2 regions of the Nonomuraea sp. NPDC049158 genome follow, and region 2 is predicted to be linked to the other one. Evidence: predicted binding sites of a transcription regulator. Region 2 holds the regulator's gene; the other holds the start of a gene.
The links. Region 2 encodes LexA, which represses DNA repair genes until DNA is damaged. Its sites were predicted from a motif close to TCGAACANNTGTTCGA; they were not measured.
Positions count from the first base shown of each region.

Region 1: the regulator LexA is predicted to act here: its motif matches at 2,003-2,018, upstream of recA (recombinase RecA).

Region 1 covers NZ_JBEZDM010000011.1:235,433-246,737, forward strand. Annotated here, with positions in the region: gene recX (recombination regulator RecX) at 1-750, opposite strand, end outside; gene recA (recombinase RecA) at 787-1,887, opposite strand; gene AB0B61_RS25080 (alpha/beta fold hydrolase) at 2,181-2,648, shown strand; gene AB0B61_RS25085 (hypothetical protein) at 2,985-3,266, shown strand; gene AB0B61_RS25090 (DUF3046 domain-containing protein) at 3,332-3,526, opposite strand; gene AB0B61_RS25095 (VOC family protein) at 3,766-4,254, opposite strand; gene AB0B61_RS25100 (DEAD/DEAH box helicase) at 4,344-9,221, shown strand; gene AB0B61_RS25105 (GntR family transcriptional regulator) at 9,292-9,981, shown strand; gene AB0B61_RS25110 (ABC transporter substrate-binding protein) at 10,060-11,305, shown strand, end outside.
Region 2 covers NZ_JBEZDM010000025.1:137,242-148,546, forward strand. Annotated here, with positions in the region: gene AB0B61_RS39660 (vitamin B12-dependent ribonucleotide reductase) at 1-1,452, opposite strand, end outside; gene nrdR (transcriptional regulator NrdR) at 1,449-1,904, opposite strand; gene AB0B61_RS39670 (LysM peptidoglycan-binding domain-containing protein) at 2,327-2,596, opposite strand; gene AB0B61_RS39675 (hypothetical protein) at 3,642-3,896, shown strand; gene lexA (transcriptional repressor LexA) at 3,925-4,635, shown strand; gene AB0B61_RS39685 (aminotransferase class I/II-fold pyridoxal phosphate-dependent enzyme) at 4,951-6,060, shown strand; gene AB0B61_RS39690 (hypothetical protein) at 6,057-7,013, opposite strand; gene AB0B61_RS39695 (PDZ domain-containing protein) at 7,687-10,869, opposite strand; gene AB0B61_RS39700 (hypothetical protein) at 10,998-11,305, shown strand, end outside.

The sequences.
Region 1 (11,305 bases), on a different contig from region 2:
GTTGCCTTGGGCAGGCGGAGGCACGTCCTGGCCTCGGGGAGACGCATTGCCTGCGGCGGGCGGTGAGTTGTCCTGGGCAGGCCGCCAGACGGTTTCTTGGGGCGCGGTTGAGAGCCGCTCGGTGTTCTGTCCGCTGCCCGAATCACCGGACGACTCAGCGATCGATGCTGCGCCCAGCCCGGAGCTCGGCTCGGCAGGTGCGTGAGCGGGCTGGGCCGGGGATGAGTCAGCCGAGGGTGGCTCGGCCGAGGGGCGGGACCGTTGGCGCCATTCGCTGAGCGACGGCCACCCTGCCGACGGCTCCCCGCCGGACGGCTTTCCACTGGATAGTGCAGCGCCAGGCATCTTCCCACCGGACAGTTCGCTACCGGTCAGCTTTCCACCTGGCGGTCCGCTACCGGGTAGCCCACCCGATGGCTCACCCCCAGACAGCCTCTCACCGGACGGCCTCCTACCGGCCGGTTCGGTGCCGGGCAGCTTCCCGCTAGACGGTTCGCCGCCAAGCGGCCTCCCATCAGACGGATCGCCACCGGGCAGCCTCCCGCTGGACCGTTTCCTCCGGGAGGGTTTCCGGCCTCGGGGTGAGTCGTCCGATGAGGGTCCGGAGGGCCAGGTGTCCTCCGGGGTTGATGACCGTGGGGAGAGGTTGGCGCTGGAGCTGCGGCGGCGGCCCGGAGGTGGGGTGGGGAGGTCGGGCCAGGCGCCCCAGTCGTGGGAGTGGGGCGCCTGCGACGGGTCCGTGTCACTCATGCGAGGACCGATCAGAGACACTCATGTGGCGACCGATCAGACGTCACCGGGCTTCGGCGTGGCGGCGGCCTTGGCGCCGCGGCCCGAGGGAGCGGCGGCTGGGGCGGCCGGGGCCGCGGGGGCCTCGGCGGGGGCGTCCAAGCGGGGGCCGACGCCGAGCTTGTCCTTGATCTTCTTCTCGATCTCGTTGGACATGTCGGGGTGGTTCTTCAGGAAGTTGCGGGCATTCTCCTTGCCCTGGCCGAGCTGGTCGCCCTCGTAGGTGTACCAGGCGCCGGACTTGCGGACGAAGCCGTGCTCGACGCCCATGTCGATGAGGCCGCCCTCGCGGGAGACGCCCACGCCGTAGAGGATGTCGAAGTCGGCGACCCGGAAGGGCGGGGCCATCTTGTTCTTGACGACCTTGACCCGCGTACGGTTGCCGACCGCCTCCGTGCCGTCCTTGAGCGTCTCGATGCGGCGGATGTCGAGGCGGACCGAGGCGTAGAACTTGAGCGCCTTACCACCGGTCGTGGTCTCGGGCGAGCCGAACATGACGCCGATCTTCTCGCGGAGCTGGTTGATGAAGATGGCGGTGGTGCCGGTGTTGCTGAGCGCGCCGGCGACCTTGCGCAGGGCCTGGGACATCAGACGGGCCTGGAGGCCGACGTGGCTGTCGCCCATCTCGCCCTCGATTTCGGCCTTGGGGACCAGGGCGGCCACCGAGTCGATGACGATGATGTCGACGGCGCCCGACCTGATCAGCATGTCGGCGATCTCGAGCGCCTGCTCGCCCGTGTCGGGCTGGGAGACGAGCAGGGCGTCGGTGTCGACGCCGAGCTTCTTGGCGTATTCGGGGTCGAGGGCGTGCTCGGCGTCGATGAACGCCGCGATGCCGCCCGCGCGCTGGGCATTGGCCACCGCGTGCAGAGCGACCGTGGTCTTACCCGAGGACTCCGGACCGTAGATCTCGACGATCCTGCCACGCGGCAACCCGCCGATGCCCAGCGCGACGTCCAGGGAGATCGAACCCGTGGGGATCACCTCGATGGGGGCTCGGACGTCGTCGCCGAGGCGCATGACGGAGCCCTTGCCGAACTGCCTCTCGATCTGAGCGAGGGCGGTCTCGAGGGCCTTCTCGCGGTCGTTGATAGCCATGGGAACTCCCCCTGGAGGGTTGTGGTCCGATCAGTCGAGTGAAAGCTACGGCCTGCCACCGACAGTTTTGGGAATCGTCGGGGGGAGGGCGTTGGCCTGGCAGGTTCCATGGTAGCCGAACGGCTGTTCGATCACATCCGGAACACGCGGAACTCCACTAAGTACACGCGGTTGTCCTATGACATCGAGGCTTGAGCGGACTCAGGGCGTTGAGATCGTGGACGTGGGCCTGGGTACGCCGGCTGCGAACCCGGTCCAGAAGCTCCGACTCGGCTCATACGATCTGGGGCGTGATGTTGATCGATGGTCTGGCCTATGACGATATGGGGGAGGGTCTTGCGGTGGTGCTCATCCACGCGGGCATCGCCGATCGGCGTATGTGGCGACACCAGCGCGACTCGCTGTCCGATCGTTACCGGGTGATCAGTTACGACTGGCGCGGGTACGGTGAGTCGGCCGATCCGGCCGGCGAACTCGTTCACCACGAAGACCTGCTGCGTGTGATGGACGGACTCGGCGTGGAACGGGCGGCGCTGGTGGGCGATTCGATGGGGGGCTCCTACGCGGTGGAGGCGGCGTTGGTGGCTGCGCACCGAGTGGCGGGGCTCGTGCTGATCTCCTCTGGGCTGTCGGGTCACTCATGGCCCGAGGAGATGATCGCGCAGGCGCGAGAGCGGGTGCACAGCACCATCGACGCGCGCGCTGATCGTCGAGACGTCGCCGATGAGCTCGTTCGCGTCTTCGGCGAGTCAGCACCTTAGAGGGCCGGTTGATAAGTGCCCAACCCGGCCATCGAGATGACGAAGGTCACCCCGCCGAACGCCCGGATCAGCCGCCGCCGCATGCCGACCATCATCAGCGTCAGGGCAGCCGGACACCAGCCGTCACAACTGCGACCGACCTACGACTGGGCGGCCGAAGCGGCGCGTTCTAACCGCTTCGCCTCGGCACCCGACTGCCGGGCCTAACGCCGCACAGCACCCCGCCCTGGTTCCACAGCGTTTCCACACACCCGACATTGATAGGCAATACGCCTTACGTGTTGTCACGCACCGTGAGCTGGGGAGACTCTGAAGCAGAGGCTTGGAGGCGGCGACGTGACGAGCAGCACGTACACCGGGGAACGGCGCACCCATCTGGAAGCACTCGCCAAGTTGTTGCCCGGTCACGGGCTGGCGAGCCGCATGATCGGCGGGGAGGAGCCGGTGCTGTGGGCGTGGCATCTCCGCACCGGTAGACAGACGCTCGTTTTCGCCACCCCCGCCGGTCGTGGGTGGCAGTTCCTGTGGTCACCCGGCGGTCAGGGCACCGCCGACGACCTGCATCTGACGGCCCGCTCGCTGAAAGAGAGCATGGAGGATTACGAGCAGGGAGGTTAGCGGGGCAGCGAGATCAGCGGGGCCGTGAGGTCAGCCGGAGCCGGGAGGTCAGCGGAGCCGAGAGGTCAGCGGAGCCGGGAGGAGACGTTCTCCACCTGGCAGACCGCGCGCCAGACGGTCTTGGCGCTCTCGCCGTCCGCCAGCGCCTGGTCGACCGTCCGCCCCTCGAGCGGGGCGAGCACGTAGTCGCGGGCCCACGAGTCGGCGTACGACTCCCCGAAGTGGGCGCGCATCCGTCTCCAGAACTCGGTCAGCCGCATCACACAAGTATGGAACCGCCGGAAGGGTGGGTAGGACACCCCCATGGCAAAGACCCCCAAGCACTCCCCGCCCAAGTCCGCCGCGTGCAAAGCCAACCGAAAGAAGCGCCGCCAGCTCCGGTTAACCCAGCGCTTAGCCGTACAGCAGGAGAAATCGGAAAGAGCCGAAAGGCACGCGGGCATCAGTAAGGACCCTCGGGCGGGCACACCGCGCACGCGTAGAGCGTCGCGACGGTAGATCACATCACGCGCGAGCCGTACATCTCACCCAGATGGTCGGCGAGCAGCTCCAGCCGGGCGCCGTCGGGGTCCTTGAAGTAGATGGAGGCGCCGCTCTCGATCTGGTGCGGCACGCCGGCCACCTCGAGCTTGCCGCGCAGCCGCTCCCAGGTCGCCGGGTCGACGGAGATCGCGATGTGGTGCAGCCCGCCGAGCACCTCCTGGTAGGGGCCGAGGTCGAGCCCCGGGAAGTCGAAGAAGGCGAGGAGGTTGCCGTTGCCGATGTCGAAGAAGAAGTGGTTGGAGCCCTTGAAGTCACGGTTCTCAAAAATCTCCGTCAAGGGGAACTCAAGAAGCTCCTGGTAGAACTTGACCGTCCGCTCCACGTCCGACGACAGCAGGGCGAAATGGTGCAGGCCGCGCGCGCTACTGGATGGCCGGTGCGCTAAGAGGTAGCGCTCCCTGATGTCCTCGCGGCGGTTCTCAATGGCTGCGTAGTCGATGCCCACGCTCGCTCTATGTCCGCAGCGCCCCCGCCTCAATCTCGCACCGCCGCCACAATGAGTTTTCTGTCGGTGCGACGAGGCAGTATGTGCTGGTGAGCTCGCTAGAACATTTCTCCCACACCACCAGGCAGTGGTTCGCCGGAGCGTTCGAGGCGCCCACGAGCGCGCAGGAAGGCGCGTGGGAGTCCATCGCGCGCGGCGACAACACCCTCGTGGTGGCGCCCACCGGGTCGGGCAAGACGCTGGCGGCCTTCCTGTGGTCCCTCGACCGCCTGGCCGCCGCCGACCACCCCACCACTCCGGCGGATCCGACACAGGCCGAGGCAGGTTCCAAGCAGGTCAACGCGGGGCCGAAGCAAGGCGACGCGGGTCCGAAGCCGGGGACGAAGCAGAGCGACGCCAGTTCCAAGAAGGTCAAGAAGCAGACCAAGGTCCTGTACGTGTCGCCGCTCAAGGCGCTGGCCGTCGACGTGGAGCGCAACCTGCGTGCCCCGCTGGCCGGGCTCAAGCAGACCGCGCGCCGGCTCGGCCTGCCGGTGCCGGAGATCTCGGTGGCGATCCGCTCCGGCGACACCCCGGCCGAGGACCGCAGGCGGTTCGCCGCCCACCCGTCCGACATTCTCATCACCACGCCGGAGTCGCTGTTCCTGCTGCTCACCAGCCAGGCGCGCGAGGCGTTGCGGGGCGTCGAGACGGTGATCGTCGACGAGGTGCACGCGGTGGCCGCCACCAAGCGCGGTGCCCATCTGGCGCTCAGCCTCGAGCGGCTCGACGCCCTGCTCCAACGGCCCGCGCAGCGGATCGGGCTGTCGGCGACCGTACGACCGGTGAGCGAGGTCGCGGCGTTCCTCGGCGGGTCCCGCCCCGCGACGGTCGTGCAGCCGCCCTCCGACAAGGTCATCGAGGTCGAGGTGGTCGTCCCGGTCGAGGACATGACGGAGATGGAGGGCCGGCCGGGGTCCACTAACGGCAGGCCGGGGTCCACTAACGGCAGGCCGGGGTCCGCCGACGGCGGGTCCGGGTTCGGCGACAACGGACCGGGGTTCGGCGACAGCGGGTTCACCGACGGCGGAGAGCCCGAGCCGTCCAGCCGGTCGATCTGGCCGCATGTGGAAAACCACCTGTTCGAGCTGATCGAGGCGCATTCGTCGACGATCGTGTTCGCCAATTCCCGACGGCTGGCCGAACGCCTCTGCACCAGACTCAACGAGCTTGCCTACGAGCGCGTACAGGGGCCCGAGGCCATCGACCTGTCGATCTGGGAGACGCCCCTGCCGGGAGATCCGCCCCGGCGGACGCCGCCACCGGCAGATCCGTCCGGGCGGACGCCACAGCCGGGAGATTCGCCCCAGCGGGCGCCCGCCGAGATGATGGCGCAGGCCGGGGCGAGCAAGGGCGTGGTCACCGAGATCGTTCGCGCGCACCACGGCTCGGTGTCCAAGGAGGAGCGGGCGCAGATCGAGGAGGCGCTCAAGTCGGGCCGGCTGCCCGCCGTGGTCGCGACGTCCAGCCTGGAGCTGGGCATCGACATGGGCGCCGTCGACCTGGTCGCGTGTGTGGAGGCGCCGCCGAGCGTGGCGAGCGGGCTCCAGCGCATCGGCCGGGCGGGGCACCAGGTGGGCGCGGTGTCCAAGGGAGTGATCTTCCCGAAATACCGCGGCGACCTGATCCAGACCGCCGTCGTGGCCGAACGCATGATGAGCGGCCAGATCGAGGAGCTGCGTTACCCGCGCAATCCGCTCGACGTGCTGGCCCAGCAGATCGTGGCGATGACCGCGCTGGAGGAGTGGACGGTCGACGAGCTGGAGGCCGTGGTCAAGCGGGCCGCTCCCTACGCGACGCTGCCGCGTACCGCGCTGGAGGCCACGCTCGACATGCTGGCCGGCCGCTACCCGAGCGAGGAGTTCGCCGAGCTGCGGCCGCGGGTGGTCTGGGACCGGGTGACGGGTACGTTGCAGGGCCGTCCGGGCGCGCAGCGGCTGGCGGTGACCAACGGCGGCACGATCCCCGACCGCGGGCTGTTCGGCGTCTTCCTGGTGGGCGAGAAGGCGTCCCGGGTGGGCGAACTCGACGAGGAGATGGTCTACGAGTCACGGGTCGGCGACGTGTTCGTCCTGGGCGCGACGTCGTGGCGGATCGAGGACATCACGGCCGACCGGGTGCTCGTCTCCCCCGCGCCCGGCCAGCCGGGCAAGTTGCCGTTCTGGCACGGCGACACGCCGGGCAGGCCGGCCGAGCTGGGCAAGGCGATCGGCGCGTTCCTCCGCGAACACGCGGCAAACACCTCCAACGACCGCATGCGAGCGGCCGGCCTCGACGAATACGCCGCCCGCAACCTGCGCGCCTACCTCGACGAGCAGCGTGAGGCCACCGGCTACGTCCCCGACGACCGCACCCTCCTGGTCGAACGCTTCCACGACGAGCTCGGCGACTGGCGCGTCGTCATCCACTCCCCCTACGGCGCGCGGATCCACGCTCCGTGGGCTCTGGCGATCAACCGGCGGCTGCGTGAGCGCTACGGCCTCGACGTGCAGGCCGTGCACTCCGACGACGGCATCGTGCTGCGGATCCCCGACACGCTGGTCGAGCCGCCCACCGACGTGGCGGCGTTCGACGCCGAGGAGATCGAGCGGATCGTCACCGAGGAGCTGGGCGGCTCGGCGATGTTCGCCTCCCGGTTCAGGGAGTGCGCGGGCCGGGCCCTGCTGCTGCCGCGCCGCACGCCCGGCCGGCGCAGCCCGCTCTGGCAGCAGCGGCAGCGGGCCGCCCACCTGCTGGGGGTGGCTTCCCAGTACGCGTCGTTCCCGATCGTGCTGGAGACGATGCGTGAGTGCCTCCAGGACGTGTTCGACGTGCCCGGGCTGGTGGCGCTGATGCGCGACATCGCCGCGCGCCGAGTGCGGGTGGTGGAGGTGGAGACGTCGCAGGCGTCGCCGTTCGCCGCGTCGCTGCTGTTCCACTACATAGGCGCGTTCATGTACGAGGGCGACGCGCCGCTGGCCGAGCGCCGGGCCCAGGCACTGGCGCTGGACATGACCCTGCTGGCCGAGCTGCTCGGCGAGGCCGACCTGCGGGAGCTGCTCGACCCCGACGTCATCTCCGACACCGAACGCGAGCTGGCCAGGCTCGACCGGCCGTTGCGCGACGCCGAGGACCTGGCCGACCTGCTGCGCACGCACGGGCCGCTGCTCGTGCCCGACGTGAGCCTGCGCGGCGGCGATCCCGCCTGGCTGGCGGAGCTCGAACGCGCCCGCCGGGCGATCAAGGTGCGGATCGCGGGCGAGGAGCAGTGGGCGGCGATCGAGGACGCGGCCCGGCTGCGTGACGCGCTGGGCGCGCCGCTGCCGGTCGGGATCCCGCACGCGTTCCTGGAGCCGGTCGCCGACCCGCTGGCCGACCTCGTGGCCCGCCATGCCCGTACGCGCGGGCCCTTCCATGCCGGTACGGCCGCCGCCAGGTTCGGCCTCGGCGTGGCCGTGGTGACCGACGCCCTGCGCCGGCTGGCGGCGGCCGGGCGGGTGGTCAACGGCGAGTTCCGGCCGGGCGGCCGGGGCGAGGAGTGGTGCGACGCCGGTGTGCTGCGGATGCTGCGGCGCAGGTCTCTGGCCCGGCTCCGCAAAGAGGTCGAACCGGTCTCGCCCGAGACGCTCGCGCTGTTCATGCCCGCCTGGCACGGCATCACCGGCTCGACGCCCCGCGGCACCGACGGCGCGGCCGGCTTGACGCCACGCGGCAGCGGCGCGGCCGGCGCGGCGCGGGCGATGGACGCGCTGATCCACAGCGTCGAGCAGCTACAGGGAGCCGCCGTGCCCGCGTCGGCGCTGGAGACGCTGATCCTGCCGTCGCGCGTGCCCGGCTACCACCCGGCGCTGCTCGACGAGCTGACCTCGTCGGGCGAGGTGATGTGGGTGGGCCAGGGATCGCTGCCCGGCGGCGACGGCTGGGTGTCGCTCTACTTCGCCGACACCGCTCCCCTGCTGCTGCCCGAGCCCGGCCAGATCACGATGACCCCGGTGCACGAGCAGGTGCTCGACGTGCTGGGCGGCGGCGGGGCGCTGTTCTTCCGGGGGATCTCCGACCAGCTCGGCTCGCTCGACGACGCGACACTGGTGTCGGCGCTGTGGGATCTGGTGTGGTCGGGACGCGTGTCCGGCGACACGCTGGCGCCGCTGCGGGCCACGCTCGGATCGGGCCGGCCCGCGCACCGGCCGGCCACCACGCGCCGGCGGCGGGCCGTGCTGCCGAGCAGGAGCGGGCCGCCCACGGTGGGCGGGCGCTGGTGGCTGCTTCCCGCGCCCGCCGAGGACGCCACCCAGCGGGCGCAGGCCCAGGCCGAGGTGCTGCTCGAACGGCATGGCGTGGTGACCCGCGGGGCGGTGACGTCGGAGCGGCTGCCGGGCGGGTTCACGCCGGTCTACCAGGTGCTACGGGCCTACGAGGAGAGTGGGCGGTGCCGCCGGGGCTACTTCGTCGAAGGGCTCGGGGGCGCGCAGTTCGCGCTGCCGGGGGCGGTGGACCGGATGCGCGCCATGGCCCCGAGCCTCGCGCCGACCGGCCCGGCATCCGGCGACCACCACTTGAGCCCATCCGGGCGGGCCACCGATCGGCGGGCGGTCGTCCTGGCCGCGGCTGATCCGGCCAACCCCTACGGGGCGGCGCTGTCGTGGCCGGCGCATCCCGGCGAGGTGGGGCACAAGCCTGGCAGGAAGGCGGGCGCGCTGGTGGTGCTGGTGGACGGGTTCCTGGTGCTGTACGTGGAGCGGGGCGGCAAGACGCTGCTGTCGTTCGCCGATGACGAGCGGCTGCGGCCGGCCGTGGACGCGCTGGCGCTGGCCGTACGAGATGGGGCGCTCGGGAAGCTGACCGTCGAGCGGGCCGACGGCGCCTCGATCGGCGAGTCACCACTGGCGGCGGCGCTGGAGGAGGCCGGGTTCCACCCGACACCCCGAGGCCTGCGCCTGCGCGCCTGACCAACCGGTCACCCGCTGGATTCCGCGACGACACCGGAAACGCCCGCAACTTTGTATACGATTCCCTCAAATGACTGAGCTGACATTGGGCGGCGCCCATCTCCCGCTTCGCGACCAGGTGACCGCGGAGATCCGCCGACTCATCATCTCCGGCGAGCTCCCCCAGGGTGAGCGCCTGGTCGAGGACCGGCTGGCCGCCCGGCTGGGCGTGTCGCGCAACCCGGTGCGCGAGTCGATCCGGGTGCTCGCCGCCGAGGGATTCGTGCAGGTCGTCCCCAGGATCGGCGCCACCGTGGCGCGGCTGTCGCCGGCGGAGGCCGAGGAGCTCTTCGACGTGCGGATGGCGATCGAGGGGCTGGCGGCCCGGCTGGCGGCGCGCAAGCGAACCCCGGAGACGGCCGCGCGGCTGCGGCTGGTGCTCGACTCGGCCAAGGAGGCGGTCGAGGAGGGCAGGCTCGAACGGGTGGCCGACCTCAACACCGCCTTCCACCTGGCCGTGGGCGAGGTGGCGGGCAACTCCTACCTCAATCTGATGATGGCGCCGATGCTGCTGCGGGCTCAGTGGGTCTTCCGGCAGACCGCGGCCGCACGTGGACCGCACTCCTGGTCGGAGCACCTGAGCCTGTGCGAGGCCATCGCGGCGGGCGACGAGGACGAGGCCCAGGCCAGGGCGGTCGCGCACGTCGCCGCTGCCAGGCGGTCGTTCCTGGCCGCAGTAGGCCCGGCGAAGACCCAACACGATGAGAAAACGGTCGGATAACAACATGCGGTGACGAAACACCGCTGAAATCCAGGTTCTTGTATACAGTCTCCTAAAGTTCTTCCCCCCGGAGGCACCATGAGACCCAGGCTGGTCTTGACGCTCGCCGTACTCCCCATAGCCCTGACGGCTTGCGGTGGAGGCGGTTCGAGCGGCACCCCCGTCGCCCCGTCAGTGGCCGACGCCACGTCCGACAGCCGCGCCGTCAAGAGCGGCGGCACCCTGAACATCGCGCTCAACGCCGACCCCGACGCGCTCGACCCGAGCGTGTCCACCACGCTGGTGGGCCGCGAGGTGTTCGCGAGCATGTGCGAGAAGCTCTTCGACATCGACGCGAAGGCCACGCTGGTGCCGCAGCTCGCGACCGCCCTGCCCGAGGTCTCGGCCGACGGCAAGGAAGTGACGATCAAGCTGCGCGAGGGCGTGAAGTTCAACGACGGCACCGCCTTCGACGCGGAGGCGGTCAAGAAGTCGCTGGATCGCCACCGTACCTGGGAGAAGTCGGCCCGCCAGGCCGACCTGGCCGCCGTGTCGAAGGTGAGTGTGGTCGATCCGGCCACCGTCAAGCTCACGCTGGCGCGCGCGTTCACGCCGCTGACGGCGCAGCTCGCCGACCGCGCCGGGATGATCATGTCGCCCAAGGCGCTGGAGGCGGCGGGCGACAACTTCGGCGCGAGCCCGGTGTGCGTCGGGCCGTTCACGTTCGCGAGTCGCACCTCCGGCAGCCAGATCGTGCTGGACAAGGCGCCCGGCTACTACGACGCCGCCAAGGTGAAGCTCGACAAGCTCGTATACAAAATCATCGTCGACCCGAACGTACGGGCCGCGAACCTGAAGTCCGGCGACGTCCAGGTGGCCGACCAGCTGGCCACGACCACGGTCAAGGGCGTACAGGCCGACCCGAACCTCACCGTCGTGTCCGGCGGCGGGCTCGGCTACTACGGCCTCACGATCAACACCGGCAACGCCAACGGCTCCACCGAGAAGCCGGGCCCGGTCAACACCCCGCTGGCCAAGAGCCCGCAGCTGCGCGAGGCGTTCGAGCTGGCGCTGGACCGCGACCAGATCAACAAGACCGTCTACAACGGCCTGTACGAGGCCGACTGCTTCCCGCTGCCCGCCGACAGCCCCTACCGCGCGCCCGTGCTCCAGTGCGCCAAGCGCGACCTGGCCAAGGCCAAGCAGCTGGTGCAGGCGTCCGGCGTGCCGACGCCGATCCCGGTCACGCTGACCACGCCCAACGACGCCACCAACCAGCGCCTGGCCCAGGTCATCCAGCAGATGACCAAGGAGGCGGGCTTCAACGTCACGGTGCAGACGGCCG
Region 2 (11,305 bases):
GTCGTACGGGCCGACGACTCCGGCCAGCTCGGCGCTGCGCCGGTAGGACACACCGGTCATCAGCGACGTGATCGCCCCGGCGACCGCGCGGCCGCCGTCGGAGTCGTACGCGTGGCCGGTGGCCATGAGCAGCGCGCCCAGGTTCGCGTAGCCGATGCCGAGCTGGCGGTAGGCGCGGGTCGTCTCGCCGATCTTCTCGGTCGGGAAGTCGGCGAACGTGATCGACACGTCCATGGCCGTGATGATCAGCTCGGTCAGCTTGACGAAGTTCGCGACGTCGAAGGTGTCGTCGTCCTTCAGGAACTTCAGCAGGTTGATGCTGGCCAGGTTGCAGGAGGAGTTGTCGAGGTGGACGTACTCGCTGCAGGGGTTGCTGGCGGTGATGCGCCCGGTCTCCGGGGTGGTGTGCCAGTCGTTGATCGTGTCGTCGTACTGGACGCCGGGGTCGGCGCACTCCCAGGCCGCCTTGGCCATCTTGCGGAACAGCTCCCGCGCGTCGACCTTCTCGATCACCTCGCCGGTCAGGCGGCCGCGCAGCGCGAAGTCGTCGCCCTTCTCGACCGCGTGCATGAACTCCTCGGAGACGCGCACCGAGTTGTTGGCGTTCTGGTATTGGACCGAGACGATGTCCTTGCCGCCCAGGTCCATGTCGAACCCGGCGTCGCGCAGCGCGCGGACCTTGTCCTCCTCGCGGGCCTTGGTCTCGACGAACTCCACGATGTCGGGGTGGTCGACGTCGAGCACGACCATCTTGGCCGCCCGGCGGGTGGCGCCGCCGGACTTGATGGTGCCCGCGCTCGCGTCGGCGCCGCGCATGAACGAGACCGGCCCGCTGGCCGTACCGCCGCTGGACAGGAGCTCCTTCGAGGAGCGGATGCGGGACAGGTTGACCCCCGAGCCCGAGCCGCCCTTGAAGATCACGCCCTCTTCCTTGTACCAGTCGAGGATCGACTCCATCGTGTCGTCCACGGCCAAGATGAAGCAGGCGCTCACCTGCTGCGGGCTCGCGGTGCCCACGTTGAACCACACCGGCGAGTTGAACGCGAACACCTGGTGCGTCAGCGCGTGCTTCAGCTCGTGATCGAAGATCTCGGCATCCTCGTCGGTGGCGAAGTAGCCGTGCTCCACCGCGGTCTTGGTGTAGACGCCGACGACCCGGTCGACCAACTGCTTCAGGCTCCACTCGCGCTGCGGGGTGCCCACGGCGCCGCGGAAGTATTTGGTGGTGACGATGTTGGCCGCGTTGACCGACCAGAACTCAGGAAACTCGACGCCCCGCTGCTCGAAATTGATCGAGCCGTCGCGCCAATTGGTCATGACGACGTCGCGGCGCTCCCACTGGATGTCGTCATATGGGTGCACACCGGGCTTAGTGAAGATTCGCTTCATCTTGAGCCCCTTGCGCGGACGCTTGCCTCCGCGCGTGACTGAACCGCTGGCCGTCTCCGTCATGACTCCCCCTTCTCCGCCTTCAACTGTTCGATCTCGGCCTCGAAGTCCGCCAGGCTCTCGAAACCGCGATATACCGATGCGAATCGCAAGTAGGCCACCTCGTCCAACTCCCGCAACGGGCCCAGGATCGCCAGCCCCACCTCGTTGGAGGGGAGTTCAGCGGCACCCTTGGCCCGGATGGCCTCCTCGACGCGCTGGCCCAATTGAGCCAGCGAATCCTCGCTCACCGGCCTGCCCTGGCAGGCCCGTCGCACGCCCGCGACGACCTTGTCACGCGAAAACGGCTCCGTTACTCCGCTGCGCTTGCTCACCATCAGCAGTACGGTCTCCTGCGTGGTGAACCGGCGCCCGCATTCCGGACAGGTACGGCGGCGCCGAATGGCCGCGCCGTCCTCTGTCGAGCGGCTGTCGATGACCCTCGTATCAGGATGACGACAGAACGGACAGTGCACGTTTGTTCGCCCTCCTCGACCATGCGGTCACCACAGGCGTAAAGCGCTGTTCTGCGTACGCTTGCGCACGCCCCACGGCTTGCCATGGTGCGGTCAGAGAAACACAATTTGTGGTGAACTACATCGGTGTAACTACTAGATGTTGTGGTCCAACCGTAGAAGCGAGCGACCATGAACGCAAGTTGGACGGAGGCTTGCCGCCGAAGTCGCTGATCAGCGCAGCCACCTTGGTCCGACTCGGGCGTGTCGTCGTCAACACCGGCCGGTGGGGGTGTGTTCCTCGCCTCGCTGGTCACGTTGGTTGGCCGGTCTCACGTGGGTGAACACGGCTCACAGGCATCTCGTACGGCACATCCGTACGCGCTCGTCTCCACGCTTTCGGTTGGGGACGGACCGTATCGCTACTGGTTGAGGCTCGAGGCTTACTGCAAGGCGCGGGCGCTCGGGATGTACAGGCGGCTGCCGGGGCGGATGAGCGAGCCGGGCAGGCCGTTCAGCCGCTTGATCTCGGTCACCACCGCTGCGGGGTCGCCCTCGTCGGGAGCCACCGCGTCGGCGATCGTCCAGAGCGAGTCCCCCTCGTGGACGGTCACCCAGGGCAGGCCCGCGTGACTCGGCACGACAGGCGCCGCGGACGCCTGGCCGACCGCGCGGGTGCCGAGCCAGAAGCCGCCCAGGGACAGCAGAGCCATGGCCATCACCAGTACGGCCCGCCCCCGTCGCGTGAGCCGTACGGGAGGATTACGCCGCCCCCGTCGAGTAACGCCGGCCTGCCTCCTGGACAGATGGGTCCGATCGGCGGGCAGACCGCCCTTGCGCCGGGGACGGCGCGTGTACGAGCCCGGCACCTCACGGACCCGGCCGCCGGAACGACCGGCCACTTCCCGAGCCGGGCCCCCGACACGCCCACCCACACCCCGAGACCGCGCACCGTACCGGCCGCCCGCCCGGCGCGAGCGCCCCTCCGACCGGCTCTCTGCCTCACGGGAGCGAGCGCCCGCATCGCGCAGAGGGCTCTCCGCGCGGCCGTCGCTCGCCCGAACCGACGAGTTCCCGAACTCCACCGATCGCCCGACTTCCGCCGAGCCTGCGGGCTCCACTGGGCGCCCGGTCGCGTCCGTGGGTCGCACACTTCCATCAGACCGCGGTGTGTCGTCGGAGTCAGGGCGTGGCGCGGGCACCAGCCACAGAAGCGGTCTTCCCTGTGCTGCGGCCCGACGACTGAGAGGCCCTCTGCCGGCCGATCCGCCCCTCGTACGTTCGCCCCCTCCCCCCGGCCGGCCGCCGCTGCCGTATTCGGGACGACCCCCGCCCCCGCGTGCAGGCCGCGCCCCGCCTTCCCTGCCGAAACGGCCTCCGTCTCCACTCTCGCGAACGCTCCCGCCCCCAGTCCGCGAACGACCCGCACCCCCGGTTCGGGAACGAGCCCCGCCCGCTATCTCGAGACGGCCTTCCGGCCCCGGAACAGCGAACCCCGGGCCGCCGGACCCCGAACCGGTCGATCCCGGACCAGCGGACCCCGTGCCGACGGTCCCCGGACCGTCAGGCGCCGGGCCAACAAACCCCGGACCGGCGGACCCCGGAGCCCGGTTGTCGGAGTTGTCACGGGTAAGCGGGGGTTCGCGATCTGGCCGGTCGGCGGAATCGCCGCCCCGACAACCATCCCCCTGGTCGTCACCCGTGTTGCCGCCCCCCGCCACCGGTCGCCGGGTGGCGTCTGCCAGGAGGGTGAGTCGCTTGACGTCGTCGCTGGTCGCATCTGTGATGGTGGTCGCTCGCATGTTTGACCTCCCAGCCGTCCCGGCCCGAAAAAAAGACCCAATAAAGATCGGCAAATCGAACACGGTGTCGATCGAACTCCCGTACGATGTTGTACACCACGCTGCCAACAATTTCGAGGAAGACTCGAACAATTGTTTGAAGATGATCTTCAACAGCGATACGGTCGCTGTGTGCGACACGAAGACCACGGACCGGGAGATTCGCCGGTGAGGCGGGCCGCCGGGCGAGGAGGCAGATCATGAGCGATCGGGATGACACCAACGGGGTCAGTGACCTCGCGGTGCGTCGGCGTGACTCCCTGGGGCTGACACCCAGGCAACGCAAGATCCTCGAGGTGATTCGCGACTCGGTCCAACAGCGGGGCTACCCGCCGTCCATGCGCGAGATCGGCGAGGCCGTGCAACTGACCAGCACGTCCAGCGTGTCGCACCAGCTGACGGCGTTGCAGCGCAAGGGCTACCTGAGACGCGACCCCCACCGGCCGCGCGCGCTCGAGGTGCGTCTGCCGGGCGAGCCCGTGCTCTGGGTCGATCCCGACGCCGCCAACGAGTCCGACTCCCCGGTGAGCAGGCCCACGGCCGCCTACGTGCCGCTGGTCGGCCGGATCGCCGCCGGTGGACCGATCCTCGCCGAGGAGAGCGTCGAAGACGTCTTCGCCCTGCCCAAGCAACTGGTCGGTGAAGGCACCCTCTTCCTCCTGCAGGTCGCCGGTGATTCGATGATCGACGCCGCCATCGCCGACGGCGACTGGGTCGTCGTCCGCCAGCAGCCGGTCGCGGAGAGCGGTGACATCGTGGCGGCCATGATCGAGGGCGAGGCTACGGTGAAGACGTTCAAGCGCAAGGACGGCCACGTCTGGCTGGTGCCGCACAACGCCAACTACGACCCGATCCCCGGCGACGAGGCCAGCGTCCTGGGCAAGGTCGTAGCGGTCCTCCGCCGCCTCTAGCACCGCACGCATGTCCGGGCGTATGGCAGGGTGATGCGCCAGGCGTACGCCATCGGCTCCGTACGCATGCGACAGAGGGCATGGCAGGCAACACACCTGCCATGCCCTCTGTTCGTGTCCTCTTGAGGAGTACGGTCATCAGCCATTCGGGCCAGACCACCGGCCTCAAGACAGGGACCAGATCGTAGGTTGCCGGTCTCCGCGACCGACTGCCGGCGGAGATCGGCGTACCAAAAGAGACATCTGACCGAAGGTGAAGTCGCCTGGCCAATGAGACGGGCTGGCCAGAACAGCGGTGGTTTCTAGAATGGCCGCGTGACCGACACAAAGCGGGCAGAAGACCTCAAGGCAACACACGACGGATTCAAGTGGGCCAAAGCCGCTCCCGGCGTCATCCCCGCCTGGATCGCCGATATGGACCTCCCCACCGCCCCCGAAGTCGTCAACGCCCTTCAACGGCGGGCCCACGGTGACCTCGGCTACCCCACCTGGCTGGACAGTCCCCGCTGTGGTCCCCTGGCTGAGGCGTTCGTTGAGCGGATGGCCGGTCGGTACGGCTGGGAGCCGGAGCTTGAGTATGTGCGGAGTTATTCCGACATCAACCAAGCGCTCCAGGTGCTCCTCCACGTATGGACCCGCCCAGGGGACGGCGTGGCCGTGCATACCCCCGCCTATCCCCCGTTCCTCGGCACGCTGGAGACCATGAACCGGCCGCTGCATCCCCTCCAGCTGATCGCCGACGGGGACTCGTGGCGGTTTGAGGTGCCTGATCTGTCCCGCTGCAAGGTGTTGCTGCTGGTCAACCCGCACAATCCCACAGGTCGGGTCTTCACCCGCGAGGAGCTGACCGAGCTGGCGGAGCACGTCGAGCGTCATGACCTGCTCGTCATCTCCGACGAGATCCACGCCGACCTCGCGTACGCCCCCAACCAGCACATCCCGTTCGCCGCCCTCCTGCCTGAGCGGACCGTCACGCTCACCTCTGCCACCAAGGCGTTCAATCTTGGCGGCATCCGGTGCTCGGTCGCCCACATCGGTTCGCCGGAGCTGCGTAAGGCTCTCGACGCGCAGCCGCCCTTCGTGTTCGGCTCGGCCAATCTGTTCGGAGTGGAGGCGACGGTGGCGGCCTGGCGGCACGGCGACGCCTGGCTTGAGGAGACCCGTGCCCTGTTGGACAGGAATCGCCGGACGATCGCCGACCGGCTGCCCGAGGGGATTGGCTACCGCATCCCGGAGGCCACCTACCTGGCCTGGCTCGACTACGGCCGCCCAGGCGTACAGGAAACGCTCGAACGTGACGCGAAGGTCATGCTGAGCGATGGCGCCACGTTCGGGCCCGGCGGCGCGCACTGTGTACGGCTGAACTTCGCCACCACCGAGCCCATCCTGACCGAGATCCTGGACCGCATCACACAAACAGGCTAGAAGCGAGGGAAGTCCGTTTCCTCGACCCCCGCCGGCCCGGCGCCCACCGAGTCCTTCTTCAAGGACTCTCCCGCCAGGTACTCCAGCCGCGCGGTGATAGCCCCCTGAATCAGTACAAGGGCGAGCGACAACCGCCACCCCACCTTGATGGACGCCAGCCGGGCAGCCGGGTTGACGGACGCGACCAGGCGCAGCGCCGCGATCACCCCCAGCTCGCCCATGGTCGTCCAGAACGCGTACGAGTGCAGCCGGTTCAGCTGCTTCACCGCGTCCTGCAACCCGACGGCCCGGCCCGCGGCATAGTCGGCGAGCTGGACACCCGCGGTGACGAAGTCTCGTAGCTTCTGGTCGGCCACGTCCTTGGCGCCGCCGTGCCATGCTGCCGCAAGTGCCTCCAGCTTCATCGGGTCCCCGGCCCCGAAGATCTCGCCCAGGGAGTTGGCGGCGTGGCGCCAGGCCGCGATGGCCTCGTCGACCTTGTCGTCGTTCCAGGTCACGGTGGCCAGCCAGAGCATGAGCCCGGTCGCGGCCGTGATCGACATCGTGGCGGCGACCTTGAGCATGGACAGCGTGCGCTGGCTCAGGTTCGCCATCTTCGCCGCCTCGGCCGACATGTTCGCGATCCCGGCGGCCGAGCCTTGCTGAAGGTAGGAGGAGGCCTCCGCCAGCCGGACGAGGGTCATACCCGTGGTGCCGAGCGACGTGAGGCCATATCCCACGCCGTTCCGGACTTCCGACTCCGGAGAAGGCGCCTGCCCGCGTACGAGAGGCTGCCGGTGGCCGCCGACGGCGAGGACCGCGCGCATGACGTCGTTGGAGGCCCGCACATACCCGTCGGCGGTGAGCTTCAGGTTGCGCGAGATATCCTCGGCCGACTCCACACCGCGCCGCGCCCGGCCGTTGAACTCGTCACTGGCCTGGTTGTGGCGATCTCTCGCCGCACCACCGGCCATGCCGAACGTCCCCAAGGGGAGCTCTGGAACGGCGAGCTTTTCCAGGGCCTTCCGGATGTCCTGAGCATTCAGCCCGGTTTCCCGGATACCGCTCTGACGATAGGCGAGAGGATCCACCGCCTTACGCCTGAAGAAAGGCGATAGCGACCACGCCCTGCCCAGCGGCGTCACTCTGGCGATACGCGAGGGACTTCATGGGATCAAGCGTCTTCCGCTCTCTGTGTTTACGTGAGTAAAACGGACATCAGCGTAGCCTCGTCGCCTGCTGGCCGAGGCCGGAAGGCGATCTGGTGGAAGCCGATACCGCGTCCGTCCGGCGAGCCGGGCGGACCGTGGTTGAGAACCGCTTTGTCGGGGCCTGACCCCGCATTCCTGGAGAGAGTGCGGCTCTTGGGCCACCGCCCCGCCGGACGCTGTCCCGTTGGTGCGGACACCAATGGGGGCGGGGGCCGAACGCCAGTCAGGCACCCGGCTGTGACTGAACATTACCATCTGATCACCTTCAGTCGCGGTCGATCAGAAACCAACCACAGTTCTTCTGGCAACCACCAGCTGGCATAGCGAGCGCCGACAACAGTTCTTACTCTGCCGACAGGATCCGCTCCGATCATCATCGGAGCGGATCCCGTGATGAGTCCGTTATGTCGCGAGCGAGGTCAGTAACGCCGCGAGGTCATGTCGCCAGCGGCGGCAGGTCCGGAGGTGTGGCCGCCGGGTGCTCGGCCAGGGCGGCGAGCGCGAGTTCGACCGCCTTCTCCAGCTGCGGATCGCGCCCCGCCACCCGGTCCTGCGGCGTGATGACCACCTCGATGTCGGGGTCGACGCCGTAGTTCTCCACGCCCCAGCCCTGCCCGGCCAGCCAGAACGAGTAGCGGGGTTGGGTCACCACCGTCCCGTCCACCAGCGAGTAGCGCGAGTCGATGCCGATCACTCCGCCCCACGTCCGGGTGCCCACCAGCGGACCGATCTTCCGGTTCTTGATGCCCGCGCTGACGATGTCGCCGTCCGAGCCCGCGAACTCGTCGGTGACGGCCACGATCGGGCCGCGCGGCGAGTCCTCGGGGTAGCGCATCGGCTCGTAGCCGCGGGCGTGATTCCAGCCGGTGACCTGGCGCGACAGCTTCTCCAGCACGAGCTCGGAGGTGTGCCCGCCGCCGTTCTCGCGTACGTCCACGACCAGCCCCTCGCGGGCCATCTCCGTACGCAGGTCGCGATGGAACTGCGCCCACCCCGACGCCACCATGTCGGGCACGTGCAGGTAGCCGAGCCGCCCCTCCGACGCCTGCCTGACGTAGGCGCGCCGGCCCTCCACCCAGTCGTGGTAGCGCAGTTGCGTCTCGTCGGAGATCGGGGTGACCACCACCCGGCGCGTCTCGCCGCCTGACGCCGGTCGTACGGTCAGCTCGATGGGCTGCCCGGCCGTACCGGCCAGGGAGGCGAGCGGGCCGCGTACGGGATCGATGGGCCGGCCGCCCACCGCCACGATCGCGTCGCCCTCGCGCACGGCGACGCCCGGCGCGAGCAGCGGCGAGCGCGCGTCGTGGTCGGACGACTCGCCGGGCAGGATCCGTTCGACGCGCCAGACGCCGTCCGCGTCGCGGGCGATGTCGGCGCCGAGCAGGCCCTGGCGCCGGCGCGGGTCGTAGCCCCCGCCGACAGGCCGGGCGTAGGCGTGCGAGGTGCCCAGTTCGCCCTGTACCTCCCAGAGCAGGTCGATGAGCTCGGAGTAGGCGCCGATCCGGTCGACCAGCGGCGCGTAGCGGTCGAGCACGCCCTGCCAGTCGACGCCGTTCATGTCCGCGCGCCAGAAGTGGTCGCGCATCAACCGGCCGGCCTCGGCATAGCCCTGCCGCCACTCGGCGATCGGGTCGATCTGGACCGTGATCCGGTCGAGGTCGATGGTGACGACCTCGTCGCCCTCGCCGCTGGTACGGGTCTGCAGGCCGTTCTTGCCGTTGAGGACGAGCCTGCTGCCGTCGCCGCTCACCTCGAAGGCGCGCGTCTCCCTGCCGAGCTCGGCCTTGGCGCGTTTCTTGAGGTCGTAGCGTTCGAGGACGGTCTCGCCGGTCGGCTCGGTGCCGTCGCCGAGCAGCCCGGCCGCCGGGTGGCGCAGCCAGAGCAGGGCGTCCTTGGCGGTACGCAGGTTGCGGTAGTGCGCGGCGGGCACCGGCACCGGCACCACGCGCGAGGCCAGCCCCTCGAGGTCCACTTCGGTACGCGGCGGCTCGGCGTCCTTCTTGTCCGAGGTCTTCTTGTCTTCCGACGACGAGGCGGAGGACAAGGCGGGCTTGTCGTCCTCGCCGTTGAACCCGCGCCCCTGCAGGCTCGGGTCGAACGGCGAGGGCGTCGTCGCCTGCAACGGCACCAGGTACGGCCGGCAGCCCGCCGGGAAGGACAGGTCGAACACGTGCGCGTCGTAGATCGGGTCGAACGTCCGTACCGACAGGAACGCCAGATGCTTACCGTCCCTGGTGAAGACCGGGTCGAAGTCGGCGAAACGCAGCGGCGTCACGTCGATGACGGAGGTCCCGTCGAGGCGGCCCATCCTGATCTGCGACAGCCGCGCGTCATGCGGGTGCACCCACGCCAGCCAGGACGAGTCGGGCGAGAACGTCAGCCCGCTGATGTCCCCCTGCGTCGTGCGATCCAGCTCCCGGATATTTCCGGATTCGAGGTCGATGGCGAGCAGCCGCCCGTCGTGCGTGGCCACGGCCGCGTGCTTGCCGTTGGGCGAGGCGCCAAGCTGGAGCACCCGGCCGAGCTCGCCCGCGGCCAGCGTACGGATCTCGCCGCCGGGCGTGCCGATCTCCAGCCCGTCCTCACCGGTGGCGTCCGAGACCCAGATCGCCCGGCCGTCGGCGTCCAGCGCCCGCGGCAGCCGCACCCGGACGCCCGGCTCCACCCGCAACGCGCCCGCGGGCCCGTCACGGTGGGTCACCCAGTGGGCGGTGCCGCGGATCTCGACCGCGCTCGCCCGCCCGGTCTCGTCCGGCGAGAACCCGCCGACGCGGGCCGGCGCCGGTCGCCGCGCGCGAGCCGGCCGCGGCCCGCCGAGCTTGACCTCCAGCTTGTACGGCTCGGCGTCCAGGCTCTCCAGCAGCCAGAGGTCGCCGGCGTGGCTGTAGATCACCCGCTCCCCGTCGGTCGAGGCGTGGCGGGCGTAGAACTCGTCGTGCCCGGTGTGCTTGCGCAGGTCGGAGCCGTCGGGCAGGGCCGAGTACACGTTGCCGGTGCCGTCGATGTCGGCCAGGAACGCCACGCGGTCACCTACCCACATGACCGACCAGTACTGGGCGTCGCTGTCGGCGAACAGCCGGGCGAACTCGCCGTTCCCCTCGGCGTCGACCCAGATCTTGCCCGCCGTACCTCCCCGATAGCGCTTCCACTGTGACGGCTCGCGGTAGACCGACGACACGGTCGCGACCTTCTCGCCGCTGACCGCGGCCTCGCTCACCCACCCGTACGGCAGGCGCACCGCCGGGCCGCCGTCCAGCGGGACCGCGTACGCCCAGCTCCTGGCCCGCGAGCCCTCTCCCGCCGCGCTGACCGCGAGCACATCCCCGCCGGCGGTCCACCCGCGCGCGCTGGTCGTCGCGCTGCCCCAGTGGGTCAGCCGCTCGCCTTCGGCCCCGTCGAGCTCGGCCGCGAACACTTCGGGCGGTCCCTCCCGATGGCTGGTCCACGCGATGCGGGCGCCGTCGGGCGAGAACCTGGGGAACGACACGGGCGTACGGTCGGCGGTGAACCGCCAGGCCCGTCCGCCCGCCACGGGAGCCAGCCAGACATCGTCGTCGGCGACGAAGGTGACCAGGTCACCGTGCAGGTGTGGAAATCTCAGGTATGCGCCAGTTGTCACAGCTGCACACTAGTGCGCGCCCGGCCGCGAAGTCCGCCCTTGAAGTCTTGGTCAAGGCCGTCGCCGGGCGGCGTGTGACGGATGGTGATGGGGCAGAAGCCGTACGTGACGTCATTTCTGGAGGAAGCGTGAGGATCTTCGCCCGCCCCCACCAGTGGCCACCTCGCATCGCGGCGGGCGCGTACATCCTGGACTCCGGGCTGACCCTTGCCCAGGCCGACCGCGAGGCCGCCACCGGCGTGCACGGCATGGCGGCCACGGCCTTCCCGTTCCTTCGCCGCTACGATCCCGAGACGTTCATCCGGCTGCTGTCGAAGTCGCAGATCGCCGTCGGCTCGGCGCTGCTGATCCCGGTGGTGCCGTCGCTGTTCGCGGGGGCGGCGCTCACCGCGTTCGCCGGCGGGCTGATGGGCTTCTACGTCAAGACCCCCGGGCT